One region of the Micromonospora sp. NPDC023956 genome, then DNA from elsewhere that is predicted to be linked to it. Evidence: riboswitches for the same ligand, from Rfam matches in the RefSeq annotation. Region 1 holds a riboswitch; each other region holds the start of a gene.
The links. Region 1 has a riboswitch for cyclic di-AMP ahead of AB0F58_RS03075 (hypothetical protein). Riboswitches for the same ligand answer to the same signal wherever they lie in the genome.
Positions count from the first base shown of each region.

Region 2: it holds a riboswitch for cyclic di-AMP, as region 1 does, so the genes downstream of both, AB0F58_RS12605 (C39 family peptidase) here and AB0F58_RS03075 (hypothetical protein) in region 1, are expected to answer to the same signal.
Region 3: it holds a riboswitch for cyclic di-AMP, as region 1 does, so the genes downstream of both, AB0F58_RS10080 (hypothetical protein) here and AB0F58_RS03075 (hypothetical protein) in region 1, are expected to answer to the same signal.
Region 4: it holds a riboswitch for cyclic di-AMP, as region 1 does, so the genes downstream of both, AB0F58_RS05185 (NlpC/P60 family protein) here and AB0F58_RS03075 (hypothetical protein) in region 1, are expected to answer to the same signal.

Region 1 is NZ_JBEZZN010000002.1:141,378-145,786, forward strand. Features, by position in the region: gene AB0F58_RS03070 (YibE/F family protein) at 175-1,494, shown strand; cyclic di-AMP (ydaO/yuaA leader) riboswitch at 1,660-1,791, shown strand; gene AB0F58_RS03075 (hypothetical protein) at 1,795-2,805, shown strand; gene AB0F58_RS03080 (hypothetical protein) at 2,912-3,478, opposite strand; gene AB0F58_RS03085 (carbonic anhydrase) at 3,735-4,409, opposite strand, start outside.
Region 2 is NZ_JBEZZN010000005.1:97,145-101,553, forward strand. Features, by position in the region: gene AB0F58_RS12600 (CDP-glycerol glycerophosphotransferase family protein) at 1-1,482, shown strand, start outside; gene AB0F58_RS12605 (C39 family peptidase) at 1,470-2,306, opposite strand; cyclic di-AMP (ydaO/yuaA leader) riboswitch at 2,514-2,651, opposite strand; gene AB0F58_RS12610 (acyltransferase) at 2,924-4,243, opposite strand.
Region 3 is NZ_JBEZZN010000004.1:101,028-105,436, forward strand. Features, by position in the region: gene AB0F58_RS10070 (5'/3'-nucleotidase SurE) at 1-662, opposite strand, end outside; gene AB0F58_RS10075 (PfkB family carbohydrate kinase) at 659-1,645, opposite strand; gene AB0F58_RS10080 (hypothetical protein) at 1,797-2,870, opposite strand; cyclic di-AMP (ydaO/yuaA leader) riboswitch at 2,875-3,005, opposite strand; gene AB0F58_RS10085 (cation diffusion facilitator family transporter) at 3,159-4,073, opposite strand; gene AB0F58_RS10090 (AAA family ATPase) at 4,215-4,409, opposite strand, start outside.
Region 4 is NZ_JBEZZN010000002.1:574,617-579,025, reverse strand. Features, by position in the region: gene AB0F58_RS05190 (NlpC/P60 family protein) at 55-1,071, shown strand; cyclic di-AMP (ydaO/yuaA leader) riboswitch at 1,307-1,439, shown strand; gene AB0F58_RS05185 (NlpC/P60 family protein) at 1,599-2,492, shown strand; gene dcd (dCTP deaminase) at 2,575-3,153, opposite strand; gene AB0F58_RS05175 (pyridoxamine 5'-phosphate oxidase family protein) at 3,249-3,806, shown strand; gene AB0F58_RS05170 (zinc metalloprotease) at 3,871-4,409, opposite strand, start outside.

The DNA.
Region 1 (4,409 bases):
CGCCGCTGCGCATCGCCGACACGGGGGTGTCCTGGTGCGGGGACACCGCCGTGTCGCCGAACCGGGGAAAGCGGTGGCGGGCGGGCCGGTGAGCAGGCTGCGAGCTGCGGCTTCGCACCCGGCAGAATGGTCCGGCCGGGGCAACCGCCCGCGTCAGGACCGCAGGGAGAAGGTATGGGCCACGACCACAGCCGTCCCGCCACCGCCGCGCCGCCGCGCGTCCGGCGTGTCCTGATCGCCACCGTGGTCCCGCTCTTCCTGGTGACCCTGGTCGCGGCGCTGGTGCTCTGGCCCCGGGACACCCCGTCGGTCGGCGGCGGCGAGGACGCGGCCCGCTACCACGGCACCGTGGCGCGGGTGGTGACCGAGCCCTGCCCGCCCGCCCCGGAGACCCCGGAGGGGACGACGGAGGGGCCGTGCGGCACCGTCACCGTGACCGTGGACACCGGGCCGGACGCCGGGCAACGGGTCGAGACGGCGCTGCCCACCGGACCGGGAGCACCGGCGGTGGAGGTCGGCGACGAGATCGTCCTGGTGGTGCTGACCGACCCGGCCGACCCGACGGTCAGCAGCTACAGCATCGCCGCCCACCAGCGGGGGCAACCGCTGATCTGGCTGGCCCTGGCGTTCGCCGTCGCCATCGTCGCCTTCGGCCGGTGGCGCGGCCTGGCCGCGCTCGGCGGGCTGGTGGCCAGCTTCGCCATCCTGCTCACCTTCGTGCTGCCCGGCATCAGCGCCGGACAGGCGCCGCTGCCGGTGGCGGTGACCGGTGCCGCGCTGATCATGTTCGTGGTGCTGTACCTGACCCACGGGGTCACCGCGCAGACCTCCGTCGCGGTCCTGGGCACCCTGGCCAGCCTGGTGCTGACCGGCATCCTCGGCAGCCTGGCGACCGCGTTCACCCACCTGACCGGGTACGGCTCCGAGGACGCCACCACGCTGTCGATGTTCCAGGCCGACGTCGACCTGCACGGACTGCTTCTCGCCGGCATCATCATCGGCTCCCTGGGCGTGCTGGACGACGTCACGGTCACCCAGGCCGCCACCGTCACCGAGCTGGCCCGCGCCAACCCCGACCTCACCCGGCTCCAGCTCTACCGGGCGGCCACCCGGGTCGGCCGGGCGCACATCGCCTCGACGGTCAACACGATCGTGCTCGCGTACGCGGGGGCGTCGCTGCCCCTGCTGCTGTTGCTGACCGCCGACACGCGTGGCATCAGCGAGATCGTGACCAGTGAGTTCCTCGCCCAGGAGATCGTCCGCAGCATCGTCGCGACGCTCGGACTGATCGCCGCCGTGCCGATCACCACCGGCCTGGCCGCCCTGGTGACCACCGCTGGCCGGAATCGTCCGCCGGCCCGCCGCCCGCCCCGGCCCGCCGGTGACCCGGACGAGGCCCTGGCCGCCCTCAGCAGCCCCCGTGCCGCCACCACCGGCGCCCCCGACGCCGCCCCGGCGACGGGCCGCCCGGGGAACACGGATTCGTCATGGTGAAACTCCACAGCGTAGCCGTCGGGCGCCTGATCTTGACAAATGTGACAGGAGTGACGGAATGCAATAAGGAAATAACGCTTTTGGTCGGGATCCGGGCGTAGAACCCCATGCCCACCGTCAGGTAACCTCGCTGCCGGTTACCGCCGAAGGCGCGCACCGGCGCCAGCGGTACCACCGCCTAATCGCCCACCGGCGAATCGGGGAACCAGGTTCATGGGGTGCATCCGCGTCAGCGGTAGGGGCCACTTCCGCCCCGAACCCGTCAGCTAACCCGGTCGGCGGTCGACGGAAGGGAACACTGTGACGGCACCCCTACGCCGCTGGCTGAAACCTGTCGTGGCCGTGCTCGCCGCCCTCGCCGTGGCCGCCGGGCCCGCGCCGGCGCTGGCGGAGCCGTCGAGCCCGTCGGGGCACGACGGCGAGCAGCCCAAGCTCCTCAACGAGGTCATCGAGGAGGCGAACCGCAGTTACACACAGGCCCAGGCGAAACTGGACGCCTCGAAGAAGCGCCAGCTCACCCTCGCCCTGGAGGTCCAGCGGGCGCAGAACGAGCTGAAGGCGCTCACCCCCCAGGTGGCCACCATCGCCGTGCGGTCCTACATGACCGGCCGGGTCGGCCCCGCCTCCATGCTGCTGGAGAGCGACACGCCCGACTCGTTCGTCAAGCGGGCCAGCGCGCTGGACGAGCTGAACATGGTCAACAACAGGAAGGTCGGCGCGGTCGCCGCCGCCCGGGACCAGGCGGAACGGGCCAAGAAGGCGCTCGACGCCGAGGTGCTGGAGCAGCAGAAGCAGGCCGACATCCTGAAGAAGCGCAAGCGCGAGGCGGAACGGTCGCTCGCCCTGGTCGGCGGCGTCGGGTTGACCGGTGGCCTGGTGGACGCCACCTCCCCGATCGCCCGGCCCGGCCCCGGGCGGGACAGCAACGGCAACTGGCGCCCGCAGGGCTGCACCGAGGACGACCCGACCACCGGTGGCTGCATCACCCCGCGCACCCTGCACATGTACAAGGAGGTCAAGCGGGCCGGCTTCGACATGTTCGTCGGGTGCTACCGACCGGGTGGGCCGTACGAGCACCCGAAGGGGCGGGCCTGCGACTGGTCGCTCCAGAAGTCGGGATTCAGTCGGTGGGACACCACCAAGGAACGGATGTACGGCAACAACCTCACCGCGTTCCTGGTCCGTAACGCCGACCGGCTCGGCATCTACTACGTGATCTGGAACAAGCAGATCTGGTTCCCGGCGACCAACTGGAGTTCGTACAGCGGACCCTCCGACCACACGGACCACGTCCACGTGTCGATGCTCTGATCCCCGCCACCGAACCGGGCCCCGCCTCCGAACCACCGGAGGCGGGGCCCGTTCGCGTGACCGGGCCGAGAAGCGGGTGGGGTGACCGGGCGGCAGCCCGCCGGGATCAGAGTCGCCGGGCCACCGTCCGGGCCACCTCGACCAGTTCCGCCCGCCCACCCCGGCGAGCGGAGACGAGGAGCACCCGCATCCGGGCACCCGACCGGAACGCCGCCGCGACCGTGCCGGTGTCGCCGTACCGGTCGTAGGCCGCCGCGTCGCCGAGGCCATCGACCGGCTCACCCGGACGGTCGTCGAGGGCCGCCCGGACGTTTGCCGACGCGCTGCCGCTGGCCGGTCCGACGGCGACCCTGACGGTGAGCACCGGCTCCCCGTCGGCGAGCAGCTCGCAGGTGTACGTCCGGACGCCCGGCACCGCGTCGACCGGCCGGCGCTCCTTCTTCCGGACCGCCGGCAGCTCCAGCAGGGCCCGGACGGTGGCCGTCTCGACCAGCCGGCAGGCCCCGGTGACCGGTGCCGGCACCCGCGTGCCGGGGGTGCTCCGGGCCGGCGACGAGGGCGCCAGCCAGCCGGTACGCACCGCCCCCTCGCCCGGCCCGCATCCGGTCAGGGGCAGCAGGATGGCCGTCGTCAGGGCCATGGCGAGGCCCTTCCGGCAGGTCGCGAGACTCATGGCCCGGTCCTCCGATCGCACACCGGCCGGGCCGCCCAGCGGGCGGGATCCGGCGGACGGCGTACGACGGCACGGGATCGGAAGGTCCGTCGTCCGCGTCCACCTCGAACGGCGTCCACAAAGGACGATCCGTTACAGCCGTGCCGGGACCGACGGTCGGGCCCTCCCAGCAGGACGGGGGCGACGGGTCAACAGGACCGATGGGTCAACAGGACCAGTGGGTCAGCAGGACCAGTGGGTCAGCAGGACCGGCGGGTCAGCACCGGGCCGAGGGCGCGACCGGGCCGGCGGCGAGGGCGACGTCCTCGGTGGCGGAGACCGAGCGGACCACCCGTACCTCGCCGGCAGCCAGTCGGTACGACATGCCGACCACCGCGCACCGCCCCTCCCGCACCGCCCGGTTCAGCGCCACCGAACGCTCCAGCAGCACCTCGACGGTGTGGTCGATGTGGATGTCGACGATCCCGTCGATGTCGTCGATCCCCTCCCGGGCGGCGTGGCGGAGGCTGGGCACCACCGCGCCGACCACCGCCCCCAGGTACCCGGGGGGCGTCGTCCCGGTGCCGTCGGCCTCCCGGGCGGCCTGGACCGCCCCGCAGGAGTCGTGGCCGAGGACGACCACCAGCGGGGTCTCCAGGACGCTCACCGCGTACTCGACACTGCCGAGCACCTCGGTGCCGACGATGTGCCCGGCGGTGCGGACGACGAAGAGGTCACCGAGGCCCCGGTCGAAGATGATCTCGGCGGCCAGTCGGGAGTCGGAACAGCCGAGCACGACGGCGAAGGGGTGCTGCCCGTCGGCGACCGCGGTCCGGTGGATGGCGTCCTGGTTGGGGTGCAGCGGGCTGCCGGTGACGAAGCGACGGTTGCCCGTCTGCAACTCGACCAGCGCCTGCGCGGGACTCGTCGGAGACTGCGGTGCACCGGAAAC
Region 2 (4,409 bases), on a different contig from region 1:
CTGGTGCTGCTCGACGGACCGCTGCGGGTGGCCGGCGGGCTGGAGATCCGCACCGCCAACCTGCCGGTCCGGCCCGGACTGACCACCGGCCACGTCGGCGCGGCGGTCCCGGTGCTGCTCGGCGCGGTCGCGCTCGGCGCGCTCCTCGCCCTGCCCACCTGGTACGCCCTGCTGGTCAGCCTGCTCGTCGGAGGGCTCGCCGGGATGGTCGGGCTGCGCCTGGCCCGACGGCGGTTCCGCCCGTCGACGGCGGCCAGCCCGGTGGCCCGCGCGCTGGCCCGGCACCAGCCGGAGTTCCTGCTCTACTTCTCCGCCCCGCCCGGCTCGGAGTACCAGGTCACCATGTGGCTGCCGTACCTGGAACGGATCGGTCGGCCGTTCCTGGTGCTGCTGCGCGAACCGGAGTTCCTGGCCCCGATCGCGGCGGCGACCGGTGCACCGGTGGTGTACTGCCCGACGCTGAAGGCGATCGACGAGGCGCTGGTGCCCAGCCTGCGGGTGGCGTTCTACGTCAACCACGGCGCGAAGAACGCGCACTGCATCCGGTTCACCCAGCTCACCCACATCCAGATCCACCACGGCGACAGCGACAAGGCCCCGAGCGCCAACCCGGTCTCCGCGATCTTCGACCGGAACTTCGTGGCCGGCCAGGCCGCCGTCGACCGGTACGCCCGCGCCGGGGTGCAGATCCCGGCGGAGAAGTTCGTCATCGTCGGTCGCCCCCAGGTGGAGGCGATCGGGGTGCGCCGTCCGCCGGTGCCGATGCCGGCCCGGCCGACCGTGCTGTACACCCCCACCTGGACCGGGCACCACGCGGACGCCAACTACTGCTCGCTGCCGGTCGCCGAGGCGCTGGTCGGCCGGCTGCTGGCCCGGGGGGCGACGGTGATCCTGCGGGCCCACCCGTACACCGCCCAGAACCCGGAGTCGGCGCGGCAGCTCGCCCGGGTGGCGGAACTGCTCGCGGCGGACCGTTCCCGCACCGGCCGGCAGCACGTCTGGGGCACCGACGCCAGCCGGGCGATGAGCCTCGTCGACTGCGTCAACCGCTCCGACGCGCTAATTTCGGACGTCTCCGGGGTGATCTCCGACTACCTCTACTCCGGCAAGCCGTACGCGGTGACCGACATGGGCGCCGACGGCGACGCGTTCACCGAGCGCTTCCCGCTGGCCCGCTCCGGCTACGTGCTGCGCCGGGACCTGGCCGACGTCGACGACGTGCTGGAGCGGCTGCTCGGCACCGACCCGCTGGCCGAGGCGCGCTGGGCGATGCGCACCCACTACCTCGGTGACTTCCCGGTCGAGTCGTACGCCGAGGGGTTCCTGTCGGCCGCCCGGGCGCACCTCGCGCCGGCCGCCGTGCCGACGGCCCGCCCCGCCGCCGGGGATGGCGGGAGGGGTCCCCTGTCACCGGGTGCTGCCGAGCAGGGAACCCCTCCGGCCACCGCGACGGTTGCTCCCCGCGCGGGTCAGGCGGAGTAGCCGCGGGTGGCGGCCCAGTGCGCCAGGTTGATGGTGGTCATCCAGTACGAACCGGCGGCGGCGTTCGCCGGGTCCGCGATCCGGACGGTCCGGCCGTTGTCCCGGTAACCGACCACGGTCAGGTAGTGCCCGCCGGGGTAGGAGTGCCAGCCGCCGGCCACGTCGGTGGCGGAACCGGCGATGTTGAGGACGACGGCGTACCCGTTGCCGACGGTCCGGACCACGTCCGCCTGGAGCCGGTCCATCTGGGCCGGGGTGGCCGCGCCACCGGGGATCGTCCGGGTCCGGTAGACGTCCCGGCCGACGAGGTCGTTGAGGACCCGGGTGGTGTCCTCGGCGGAATTGGTGCCGGACTGCGTGGTGTTGAGCCGGACGGCGAGGTCGTCCTGGCTGCGGACGATGTTCCGGGCGGTCAGCGCGATCCGGGTGGCGGCCGGACCGCAGTAGTAGAAGGTGCTCTGCTCCTGGTACTGGATGTCGAGCACCTTCGACGCGGGTGGCTTCGGCGGGGTGGGCCGGGCAGTCAGGTCCCGGTTCGGCGAGGCGGTGGCGGCGGGTGACGCGGACCGCCTGGCCGGCGGGGTGGTGGCGACGGCGGACGGGCTGGCCGGGGACGCGGTGACCCGGTCCCGGTGCCGGGAGGCGGCGGCCGACCGGTCCGGCTCGACCGCGGCGGCGGCCGGTTCCTGCCGCGGCGCGGGCGGGTCGGCGTCGACGAGCAGGACACCGGCGGTGGACGCCGCCACCAGCACCGTCGCCGAGGCGGCGACCTGGTAGCGGCGGGCTCGGAACAGGTTGAACGGTCGCGGGACCGGGTACTTCACGGATTCCTCCACGAGAAGGCAGGGGTGGAGAGCGGCGCACCTGGTCGACGCAGGGCGGACCGTGCGTGGGGTCGACGGTGGCGAAGGGTGCCCGCTCGGACGGCGTCTGCGGGTGTACGCCGGAGTCAGTGTCGGCGGCGCGACGGGAGGGCCGGCGGCACCTGGGCACCGTGGAGGAACCGGGAAACGGGGGCGTGCAGCACGAACTACTCCTTCCGACACCGCCTACCGGGTTAGCTGACGGATTCGGGCGGGAAGATCGCCCTACCACGGGTCAGCCCCGCGGATTCACCCCGACGTACCTGGGTCCCCGGCTCGTGGAACACGATTAGGCGGGCCGGCGCGGTGTCGCCCTTTGCGACCTACGACCGCACCAGACGGGCCGACACTACTGATGTCGCAAACCCCTGCCAACCATCGTGAGCTGGGCAAACGACTCCACAGACCCGGAAGTTCGACGCAGAGGCGGGCTGACGTCACTCAATGGGACGACCCGTTTTCCGGGCACCAGCAGGCGATTTCCGGACGGCACCGGCACAACCCGGCCGCCCCATTCGGCGCGGATCGGGACGAGCGGGCCGAAGGTGCGGCGGGGGCAGAGCGTGCCCCGGGTCACGTCACGATCCGGTCACGCCTGCGGTCCGCGCACCGCCCGAGGGGCGGTCCGGCGGTCCCTCGCGCAGGCTCGGCCCACCCGCGCCGGTCGCCACGGTCCGGTCGGATTCCGGCGCCCGGTCGTCGACGGGGGCGGCGGCGTGCCCGCCCCGGGCGGCCCCGTCGGCCACCCGCTGCCGGGGCGGGGCGACCGCCGGCTGCCCGCCCACCGGGGCGGGACCGGTCGGGGCGGGGGGACGCCGTCGGCCCGGGGCGAGCAGACGCATCATCGGGGTCTCCACCCACCGGTACAGCAGCCACGCCAGCAGGAGGTTCAGCAGCAGGAAGCCGACCGCCACCAGCGGACCCGTCCAGCCGGTGAAGCCGACTCCGTGGTCGCCGGTGAGTCGGAGGATGGTGACCATCACGAAGACGTGCACCAGGTAGAAGGCGAAGGAAACCTCGCCGAGCCAGACCAGCGGCCGGGAGCGCCACGGCGACGGCAGACCACGGACGTCGGCCCGGGCCGCCGAGGTGATCACCAGGATGTACACCGCCGACAGCAGCGCCGCCCACAGCTCCGCGCGGATCCACTCCCCGGCCACCACCCAGGTGACCAGGAAGATCAGGCTGGCCAGGGGCAGCCCGGGGCCGCGCCAGTGGCCGCGCCGCATCAGCTCGGCCGCGGCGACGCCCATCCAGAACTCGGTGGAGCGGACCAGCGGGAAGATCTGGGTGAACCACCACCGACTCTCCTCCGGCACCAGGAGCTGACCCGGCCAGAGGGCGAGGATCACCAGCGGCACCGCCGCCACGACCGCCCAGAGCGCCCACGACGGCGTCCGGCGCAGGGCCGGCAGCACGAACGGCAGACAGACATAGAAGAACAGCTCACAGGAGAGCGACCAGCTCACCGTGTTCATGCTGTAGAAGTAGCCGGGGGTGGGGTTCCAGGCCTGTACGAGCAGGAGGTTCTGCACCGCCGCCGAGGGGTTGACCGGGTCGGCGAACCAGATCCCGACCAGCAGCACCACCGCCCACATCAGCAGGTGGTTCGGGTAGATCTTGGCCAGCCGGCGGCGCCAGAACCCCCACCTCGTGTCCTGCGGACGGGCCGACCAGACCAGCACGAAGCCGCTGAGGACGAAGAAGAACTGCACCCCGGAGAGGCCCAGGGTGAACAGCCGGTCCACCACGGCCTTGAACTCCGGCTCGACGATGATCCGCATCGTCCCGACGTGGAAGCCGAAGACCAGCATCGCCGCGATCCACCGCAACCCGGTCAGGGAGGGCAGGCGGGACCGGGACCGGTCGACCCCGGCCGTCGGGGTGAGGCTGGTCATGACACCGCCCGCGGATACGGCTCGCGGATCGGCATGCGGTTCTCCCGTCGGTCGGCCGGCGTACGCCGGGATTGGTCACAACGGGCGGAACCGGTCGGCGCCACCCCGCCGGGCACCCTACCCCGACCGCCCGCGTCTCGTACGCGTGTACGAGAGACGGTAGGCT
Region 3 (4,409 bases), on a different contig from region 1:
TCGGCGACCGTCATCTGCACCTGACCGAACGTGGCCAGGGACGCCCGGCGTACCCCCCGGAGCCGCTCGTACGGCAGGTCCGGGGAGTTGACGTTGAGCACGCTCTCCACCGGGCCGGCGGTCAGCCGGGGCAGCAGGTCCAGGGCCACCTGGGCGGCCGTGGACCAGTGCCGTTCGGTGTCGCGTACCCGGGCGGCCGGGTGCACCGCCGCGCCGCCGCTGCCGGCGGTGGCGTCGGCGGTCGAGAGCACGTCCAGCGAGACCGCCATCGCCCGGCACCCGTTGGCGGCGGCGGTGAACGCCGCGCCGACCGTGCCCGAGTGCAGCACCGCCCGGCCGGCGTTCGCGCCCCGGTTGATCCCGGACAGCACCAGCGACGGCGGCGGGCCGAACGCGCCGTGCACGGCGATCAGGACGATGAAACCGGGGGAGCCGCCGACCCCGTACACCGGCACGTCCGGCAGTTCGGGCAACGGGTGGTCGCGGACCACCACGTGTCCCTCGCGCTCCAACGCGGTCATCGAGGCGCTGGTGCCGCTCGCCTCCTCCAGCGGGGCCGCCACCACCACGTCCAGCCCACGCTCGACCGCCGCCTGGGCGAGCCGGGCCAGTCCCGGCGCGGCGACGCCGTCGTCGTTGGTGACCAGTACCCGCAGGCTCATCGTCCGGCCGCCCGGTCGGCCAGCTCCTCCGGGGTGGTCCGTTCCTGCGGGCGGTTGCCCGCCGGAACCAGCCGCACCCGTTCCACCAAACCGGCGATCGAGTCGAGACGCCCGGTGCCCAGGCCGTGCCGGGTGACGTTCAACGCCCCGGCCGCCGCGCCGGTACGGATCGCGGTGCGGATGTCGCCGCCGCCAGCGAGGACGGCGGCCACCCCGGCGGTCATCGAGTCGCCCGCGCCACGGGGGTCGGCCGCCTCCAGCCGGGGCATGACGACCTCCAGGACCTCCCCGTCGACCAGGGCGAACGCCGGCTGGTCCGCCCGGCTCACCACCACCGTCTCGGCCCCGGCGGCGTGCAGGTCGTACAGGGCGCGGGTCAGCTCGTCCTCGTCCGCCGAGCGGGCCCGGCCGTCGCGGAGCAGTTCCTCGTGACTGACCTTCAGGAAGAACAGCCCGCCGGCGAGCACCGCGTCGAGGTGCTCGCCGGAGAGGTCGGCGACCACCCGGCCGCCGTTCGCGGCGAGGTCGGCGGCGAACCGCCGGTAGAGGTCGGGCGGGACGATCGACGGCTCACCGGGGCCGCTGAGCACGCTGACCGGGGCGCGCAGTCCCTCGCCGAGCGCCAGGTTGTACAGCTCGTCCAGCTCGTGCCGGGTCAGCGGGCGACCGGGGACGTCGGCGACCTCGTGCCGGGCCCCGTTCCGCCGGTCGTGCACGTACCCACCGCTGGCGGTGTCCCGCAGCACCCGCTTGAGCCGTACCCCCTCGGTGACCAGCAGGGGTTCCAGTACCTGGCCGATCTCGCCGCCGAGGCTGGCGCAGAGCACCACGGGCACCCCGAGCGACATGATCATGCGGGCCTGCCAGACCCCCTGGCCGCCCGGGTGCAGGTGCAGCTCGGTCTCGGCGCTCGGTTGGTCAACGGTGACCGTCAGCACGGGTGCCGGCGCGAAGACCATCACGTACCCGTCGGGGCCGTCCATGGGTGTCCGCCTCTCCTCCGCTCGCCGGAGGGTTCCCCTCCCGGCGCCGCTCATGCGACCCCTTCCGGGGGGTTCGGTGGAGGCTTCCGTCCGGCCGACGACGGCCGACGGCCCGTCACCCCGGACGGGGTGACGGGCCGCGCGGGGTGGCTCAGTAGACCGACAGGTGGACGTGGTTGGTGTGGTCGCTGGACGGGTCGCCGTTGGCCCCGCTGTACGACTTCCACCCGCTGCTGGGCAGCCAGATCTGCCGGTACCAGATGACGTAGAGCACGCCGAGCCGGCTGGCGTTGTTCTTGAAGTACGCCGCCAGGTTGTCGCCGTACGTCCGGTCACCGCCGGTGGCGTCGCCGCCGAAGCCGGTCTTCTGGGCGGCGAAGTCGCAGGCCCGGCCCTTGGGGTGTTCACCGGACCCGCCGGAGCGGTAGCAGGAGACGTAGCGGGTGAAGCCGGCGGCCTTGGCCTGGTTGAGCGCGTGCAGCGTGCGCGGGGTGATGCAGCCGTTGGCGGGCGTCGGGTCGTTGACGCTGCACGACTCGGACGGCCAGGAGCCGTCGGAGTTGCGTGGCGCCGGCTTCGCCGTGGTCGACCGGGACGAGTCGCTGCCCCCGCTGGGGCGGGTGGCCGCCGTCTTGCGGTTGGAGACCACCAGCGCCTGCTCGGCCTGCTGCTTGCGCTTCTCCATCACCGCGACCTGCTTGCGCTGCTCGGCGATCTCCCGGTTCAGCGCCGTCCGGGCCCGGTTGGCCTGCTCGCGGGTGGCCAGCAGGCCGCGCAGTTCGCGGTCCTCGTTGGCGGCGACCGCGTCCAGTGCGGCGACCCGGTCCATGAAGTGTTCCGGCGAGCCGCTGGTCAACAGTGCCGAGGCCGGCCCGAGTCGGCCGGTCCGGTACGCGAGCCCGGCGATCACGCCGACCTTCTCGTCGCGGACCGCCAGTTCCTTCTCGGTGGCGGCGAGTTGTTGGTTGATCTTCTGCTGGCGGGCGACCGACTTCGCGAGCGCGTCCTTCGCGTCGAGCCACCCCTTGCTGGCCGCCTCGAGTTGGGCGCGCAGTGCGGGGGTGCCTCCCTCGGGGTCGTCGCCGGGAGCTCGGGCCGTCAGCGGGGGCGCCGCCGCGGCGGGTGCCACCGTGACCGGGCCGGCCGCGACGCCGAGGGCGAGTGTCGCGGCGATCAGTGCCGCCATCCGGGCGGCGGTACGTCGTACGGGTGCCACTACTGGCATGCACATGTCCTTCCGTCAGCCGCCGACCGGGTTAGCTGACGGGTTCGGGACGGAAGATCCCTACCGCTCACGCGGATGCACCCCAAGGACGTGGTTCCCCGGCTCGCCGTCACGGCGATTAGGCGGCGGTCCCCGCAGGCGCCGGAGGGCGCCGCCCGGCGGTGACCGGGTCCGAGACTACCGAAGCCGGTGTCCCAGGGGCAGCGGCGGCCACACCACTCTCACCAGATGACACCGGTATATCCGACATAGGCGGACAATACACTCCCAGATTTAAGTCTGTCCTAATTACCACTCGACCCGGCCGCAGACGCCCGGCGACTCGCCGGGTTCGACCTGGAGGGTGGCGTGGTCGATGTGGAAGTCCTCGTGCAGCGCGGTCCGCGCGGCGGCGAGCACGCTGCCGACCTCGGCCGCCGGATCCGTGGTCAGGTGGGCCGAGGCGACCTCCATCCCGGAGGTGAGCGTCCAGAGGTGCAGGTCGTGCACCTCGACCACGCCCGGCACCGCGCTCAGCCGGTCGCGTACCGCGTCGACCTGGAGGTGCTCCGGCGCGGCCTGGACCAGGATGCGCAGCGCCGCCCGCCCCAACCGCCAGGTACGCGGCAGGATGAAGACCCCGATCGCCACCGCGACCAGCGGGTCGGCCCACCACCAGTCGGTGAGCACGATGACCACCGCGGCGGCGATCACGCCGACCGAGCCGAGCAGGTCGGCCACCACCTCCAGGTACGCCCCGCGCAGGTTGATGCTCTCCTTCGCGCCCTCGCGCAGCAGCGCGAAGGCGGCCAGGTTCGCCAGCAGCCCGAGCACCGCCACCACCAGCATCGGGCCGGTGGTCACCTCGGGCGGGTCGTCGAACCGGCGCACCGCCTCGACGAGCACGTAGACCGCGACCCCGGAGAGGAGGACGGCGTTGGCCAGGGCGGCGAGCACCTCCAGCCGGTAGAGGCCGAAGGTGCGCTGCGGATCCCGGCCGGCCCGCCGGGCGGCGGTGATCGCGGCCAGCGCCATGCCGATGCCGAGCACGTCGGTGAACATGTGGCCGGCGTCAGAGAGCAGGGCCAACGAGCCGGTGCCGAGGGCGGTCACCGCCTCGACCACCATCAGGGTGGCGAGCAGGCCGAACGCGGCCCAGAGCCGGCCGGTGTGCCGTTGCGCGGCGTGTGCGATCCCGCCGTGGTGGTCATGACCTGCGCCCACGCCCCCACCCTCCGTTCCCCGTCCGGTCCGGACCCAATGTATGTTCACATCGCTATGTGTGCAAGTGACTGTGGGTCGCGCGTCCACGACGGAAGCGGCCGGCCGCCTCGTCGGGCGGCCGGCCGGGCGAGAACGGGTGGGTCAGTCGACCGGGTCGATGGTGGTGAGCCGCTGAGTGGCCCGGGAGAGCGCCACGTAGAGCGTCCGCACGCCGGAACCCGGATCGGCCCGGATCTCGCCCGGGGCGACCAGCGCCACGCCGTCGTACTCCATGCCCTTGGCCTGGAGGCTGGTCACCACCTGGAGGCGCGGCGAGTCCAGGTCGGCCAGCCAACC
Region 4 (4,409 bases), 430 kb from region 1:
CCGCCATCCTCTCCCTCGCGGGGCGCCCGGTGGTCTGGTCGCCAAAGGAGTTCGGTGCCGGTGGCAACCCTGCCCCCTCAGCGTCACGCACCGGATCGGCTCCCCACTCGTCCGGGTGGGCTGCGCCGGTTCGTTCGCACCCTGGTCACCCTGTCCGCCGTCGCCATGGTCGGCGTCGGCCTCCTCGCCGCTCCCGCGCACGCCGCGCCCACTCCCGAGGAGATCGAGGCGCAGATCGACAAGCAGTGGGAGCAGCTGGAGCCCACGATCGAGAAGTACAACGAGGTTCGTAGCCAACTCAAGGTCAACCAGAAGAAGTCGGCCGACCTGCAGAAGAAGATCGAGCCGCTCGCACTGCAGAGCGACATGGCCATGAACCGGATCGGTGCGCTGGCCTCCCGGCACTACATGACCGGCCCGTCCCAGGAGATCGGGGCGCTGCTGGTCAGCGCCAAGCCGGGCACCCTGGCCGAGCAGATCGGCATGCTCGACCGGCTCGCCGCCCACCAGCGCAAGGAACTTCAGGGCGTGGTGGAGATCCGGACCCGGTACGAGACCGAGAAGCAGAAGCTGGACACCCTGATCACCAGCCAGGTCCAGCAGCAGAAGGATCTGGCGACCAAGAAGACCAAGATCGACGCGGAGATCAAGCGGCTCCGGGCCTCCATGCCGAAGACCGTGGTCAGCGCCCCCGGCTGCCCGCTGATCAAGGGCGTGATCAGCAGCGCCGCCAACACTGCCATCAAGACCGCCTGCGCGCAGGTCGGCGACCCCTATGTCTGGGGCGCCACCGGGCCGAACTCCTTCGACTGCTCCGGGCTGACCCAGTACGCCTACAAGGCCGCGGGTATCCACCTGACGCACTTCACCGGCGCGCAGTGGCGCGAGACCAAGACGATCAGCCGCTCCGAGGCCCGCCCCGGTGACCTGGTCTTCTTCTTCAGCGACCTGCACCACGTCGGGCTCTACCTGGGCAACGGCATCATGGTGCACGCCCCCCGGGCCGGGAAGCCGGTGCAGGTGGCCAGCATCAGCCACATGCCGGTCGCGGGCTTCCGCCGCCCCTACTGACCGATTCCGACGAAGGGGTCCCCGGCCGCCGGCCGGGGACCCCTTCGCGTTCGGGCGAACGAATGGCGCCCACAGTGGTTACTGTCGGAAATCAGCAGGTGGCACTCCCGCCAAGCGTGTTGCGGTTCGACGGGGGTCGTCTCTAGCCTCGGCACTTGCCGAGCCGGTGACAGGTCCGCCAATCGGAGGCGGCAACGGCTCGACACCGCCGAGTCGCACGACGTACGTCGCCACAGGAGAAACCTCGCCACACCAGAGCGAGCCGGGGAACCACCAGCACCATCGGGGTGAATCCGTACCCACGGTAGGGCGCTCCCTTCCCGCCCGAACCCGTCAGCTAACCCGGTAGGCGGTCAACGGAAGAAGGAGTACGGAGCCCGGTGGCACACCATGCCCCGCGGCCACCGTCCGTCCGGTCGGCTCCGGCTGCCCGGTCGACGGCTGCGCCGCGTCCATGCTGGTCCCGCTTCAACACCGTCGTCACCGTCCTCGTCGGAGCCGCCGTCCTCGTGACGGGTGGCGCCGGCGTGGCCCACGCCGAACCCTCGGTCGCCGAGATCGAACGCCAGATCGACCGGGAGTGGAACGCCCTCGAACCGGTCATCGAACAGCACAACGCCACCCGCCAGGCCCTCGCCGTCAAACGGCGGCAGGCGCAGGCGCTCGCCGACCGGATCGAGCCGCTGAGCCGCCAGGTCGACCAGGCGATGAGCAAGGTCGGCGGGCTCGCGGTACGGGCGTACAAGGGTGAGAACGCCTCCGCCCTCAACGCCATGCTCGCCAACCCGTCCCCGGCCACCGTCGTCCACCAACTCGAACTGCTCGACCAGTTCGCCCGTCGGCAGCAGGCCGACATCCGGCACGTGGTCGAGCTGCGGAACCAGCTCAGCGCCCGCAAGGACCCGCTGGACCGGCTCATCGCCCAGCTCAGCCAGACCGATCGCCAGCTGGACGCGAAACGACGGCAGATCGACGCCGCCATCACCCGGCTCCAGAAGGTGCGCCTGAAGGCGTACGACAACGGCGCCGGCACCAGCCTGCGCCCCGCTGCCTGCCCGACCGCCTACCCGGGCGGTGCCGCCGGACGCGCCGTCACCTTCGCCTGCGCCCAGATCGGCAAGCCCTACGTCTGGGGAGCCGAGGGACCCGACGCGTACGACTGCTCCGGGCTCACGCTCGCCGCCTGGGCGCGCGCCGGGGTCGCCCTGCCGCACAACGCCGCCCAGCAGCGGCGGGCGACCGCTCCGGTGGGCCGGCGCGAGCTACGCCCCGGCGATCTCGTCTTCTACTACTCCGACCTGCACCACGTCGGCATGTACGTCGGCGACGGCTGGCTGGTGCACGCCTCCCGGGCCGGCGCACCGGTCAAGATGAAACGGGTCGACGACGGTCCCGTGCACAGCTACGGCCGCCCCGGCTGAGGTGGTGACAGGGGTCCCCTGTTGCCGCTCTCCCGGGCAGCAGGGGACCCGGGCGCGCGCGACCGCAGGCCGGGGGTGCCGGTCAGCGGGTGGGCCAGGTGCGCCAGTTCCGCCAGGCCCGGCTCGGGGTGGGGCCGCGCTGCCCCTGGTAGCGGGAGCCGTAGACGGCGGAGCCGTACGGGTGCTCGGCCGGCGAGGAGAGCCGGAAGATGCAGAGCTGACCGATCTTCATGCCGGGCCAGAGCGTGATCGGCAGGTTGGCCACGTTGGAGAGTTCCAGCGTCACGTGACCGGAGAACCCCGGGTCGATGAAGCCGGCGGTCGAGTGGGTGAGCAGCCCGAGCCGGCCCAGGCTCGACTTGCCCTCCAGCCGACCCGCGAGCTGGTCACCCAGCGAGATCACCTCCAGCGTGGAGGCGAGCACGAACTCGCCGGGATGCAGCACGAAGGGCTCCCCCTCGGGCACCTCCACCAGCGAGGTGAGGTCGTCCTGCTGCAACGACGGGTCGATGTGGGTGTAGAGGTGGTTGTTGAAGACCCGGAAGAGCCGGTCCAGGCGTACGTCGATGCTGGAGGGCTGTACCAGACTCGCGTCGAACGGTTCCAGCGCCAGCGTGCCAGCCTTGATCTCGCTGACGAGGTCCCGGTCGGAGAGCAGCATCGCACCACCCTATCCAGTGCCGAGGTTGCCACGATCCTGCGGGTGACCAGCGCGTCGGAGTGCTTTTTCGTACGCGTGTTCGATAGAATGCCGGTATGGCTTCCTGGTCCGAGTTCGCCTCCGACGAGCCCCGCCTCGCCGACGCGATCCGCCTCCTCATGCAGCAGTACGGCCCGGGCTTCGGCTACCTGGCCACGGTCCGGTCAGACGGTGGCCCCCGGGTCCACCCGGTCTCCCCGGTCATCACCGACGAGGGGCTCTTCTGCTTCGTCATCGACTCGCCCAAGCGACGTGACCTGGAACGCGACGGGCGGTACGCGCTGCACTCGTTCCCGCCGGAGGAGAGCGACGACGAGGCGTACGTGGCCGGGCACGCGCGTCCGGTCACCGACCAGGCACGGGTGGCCCGGCTGGCGGAGTGCTTCCGGGCCGAGCCCCGGGCGGACTGGCGGTTGTTCGAGTTCACCGTCGACGTGGCGATGCTCGCCCGGCGCGATCACGTCGGGCCGGAGGTTCTCGGCGCCGGGCCGGGCGGCGACCCGGCGGTGCAGGTCTGGCTGGATCCCCGGGCGAGTGACCCGGCGGCCGGCCAGCCGTCCGTACCAGGGCCACGGGCCGGGCGGCGACGGGCCGCGCACCGGGCCGCGGCCTGAACCCCGACACGCCGATGCCGGCTCCGCGGGGCGGAGCCGGCATCGGAACGTTACGTCGGGTACGTCAGGCGGCGCGATAGGCGTTCCACGCGGTCAGCATCCGGCTGGCCTGCCCGGTGGTGAACTGGTACATGCACGAGTCGTACGTGTAGTCCATGAAGTTGGTGATCGGGTCCAGGCCGGCGGTGGCGCAGGTGTCCCGGCCGGTCGGGCACTCGAACGCCGGCTCGGCCTCCGCCGGGGTGTCCGAGACGCTGTCGCCGGAGCCGGAGCAGCCGCCCTGGAAGGTGTGGTACAGGTTCAGCCAGTGGCCGACCTCGTGCGTGCCGGTGTCGCCCAGGTTGTAGCTGGTCGCGGTGCCGCCCGGCAGCGACTCGCCGAGCACGACGACGCCGTCCATGCTGCTGAGCCGGCGGGTCGGGAAGGTCGCCCAGCCGAGCAGGTCGTCGCTCAGCTCGCCGAGGTAGAAGTTCAGGGTGCCCTTACCGCCCTCGCGCAGCGAGGTCTTCATCGAGCGCTCGGCCGAGGAACCCTGCACGATCGGGTACCACGCCGGGTTGATGACCCGGTTGATCTCCTGCAACTGGAAGGCGAACGCGGTGC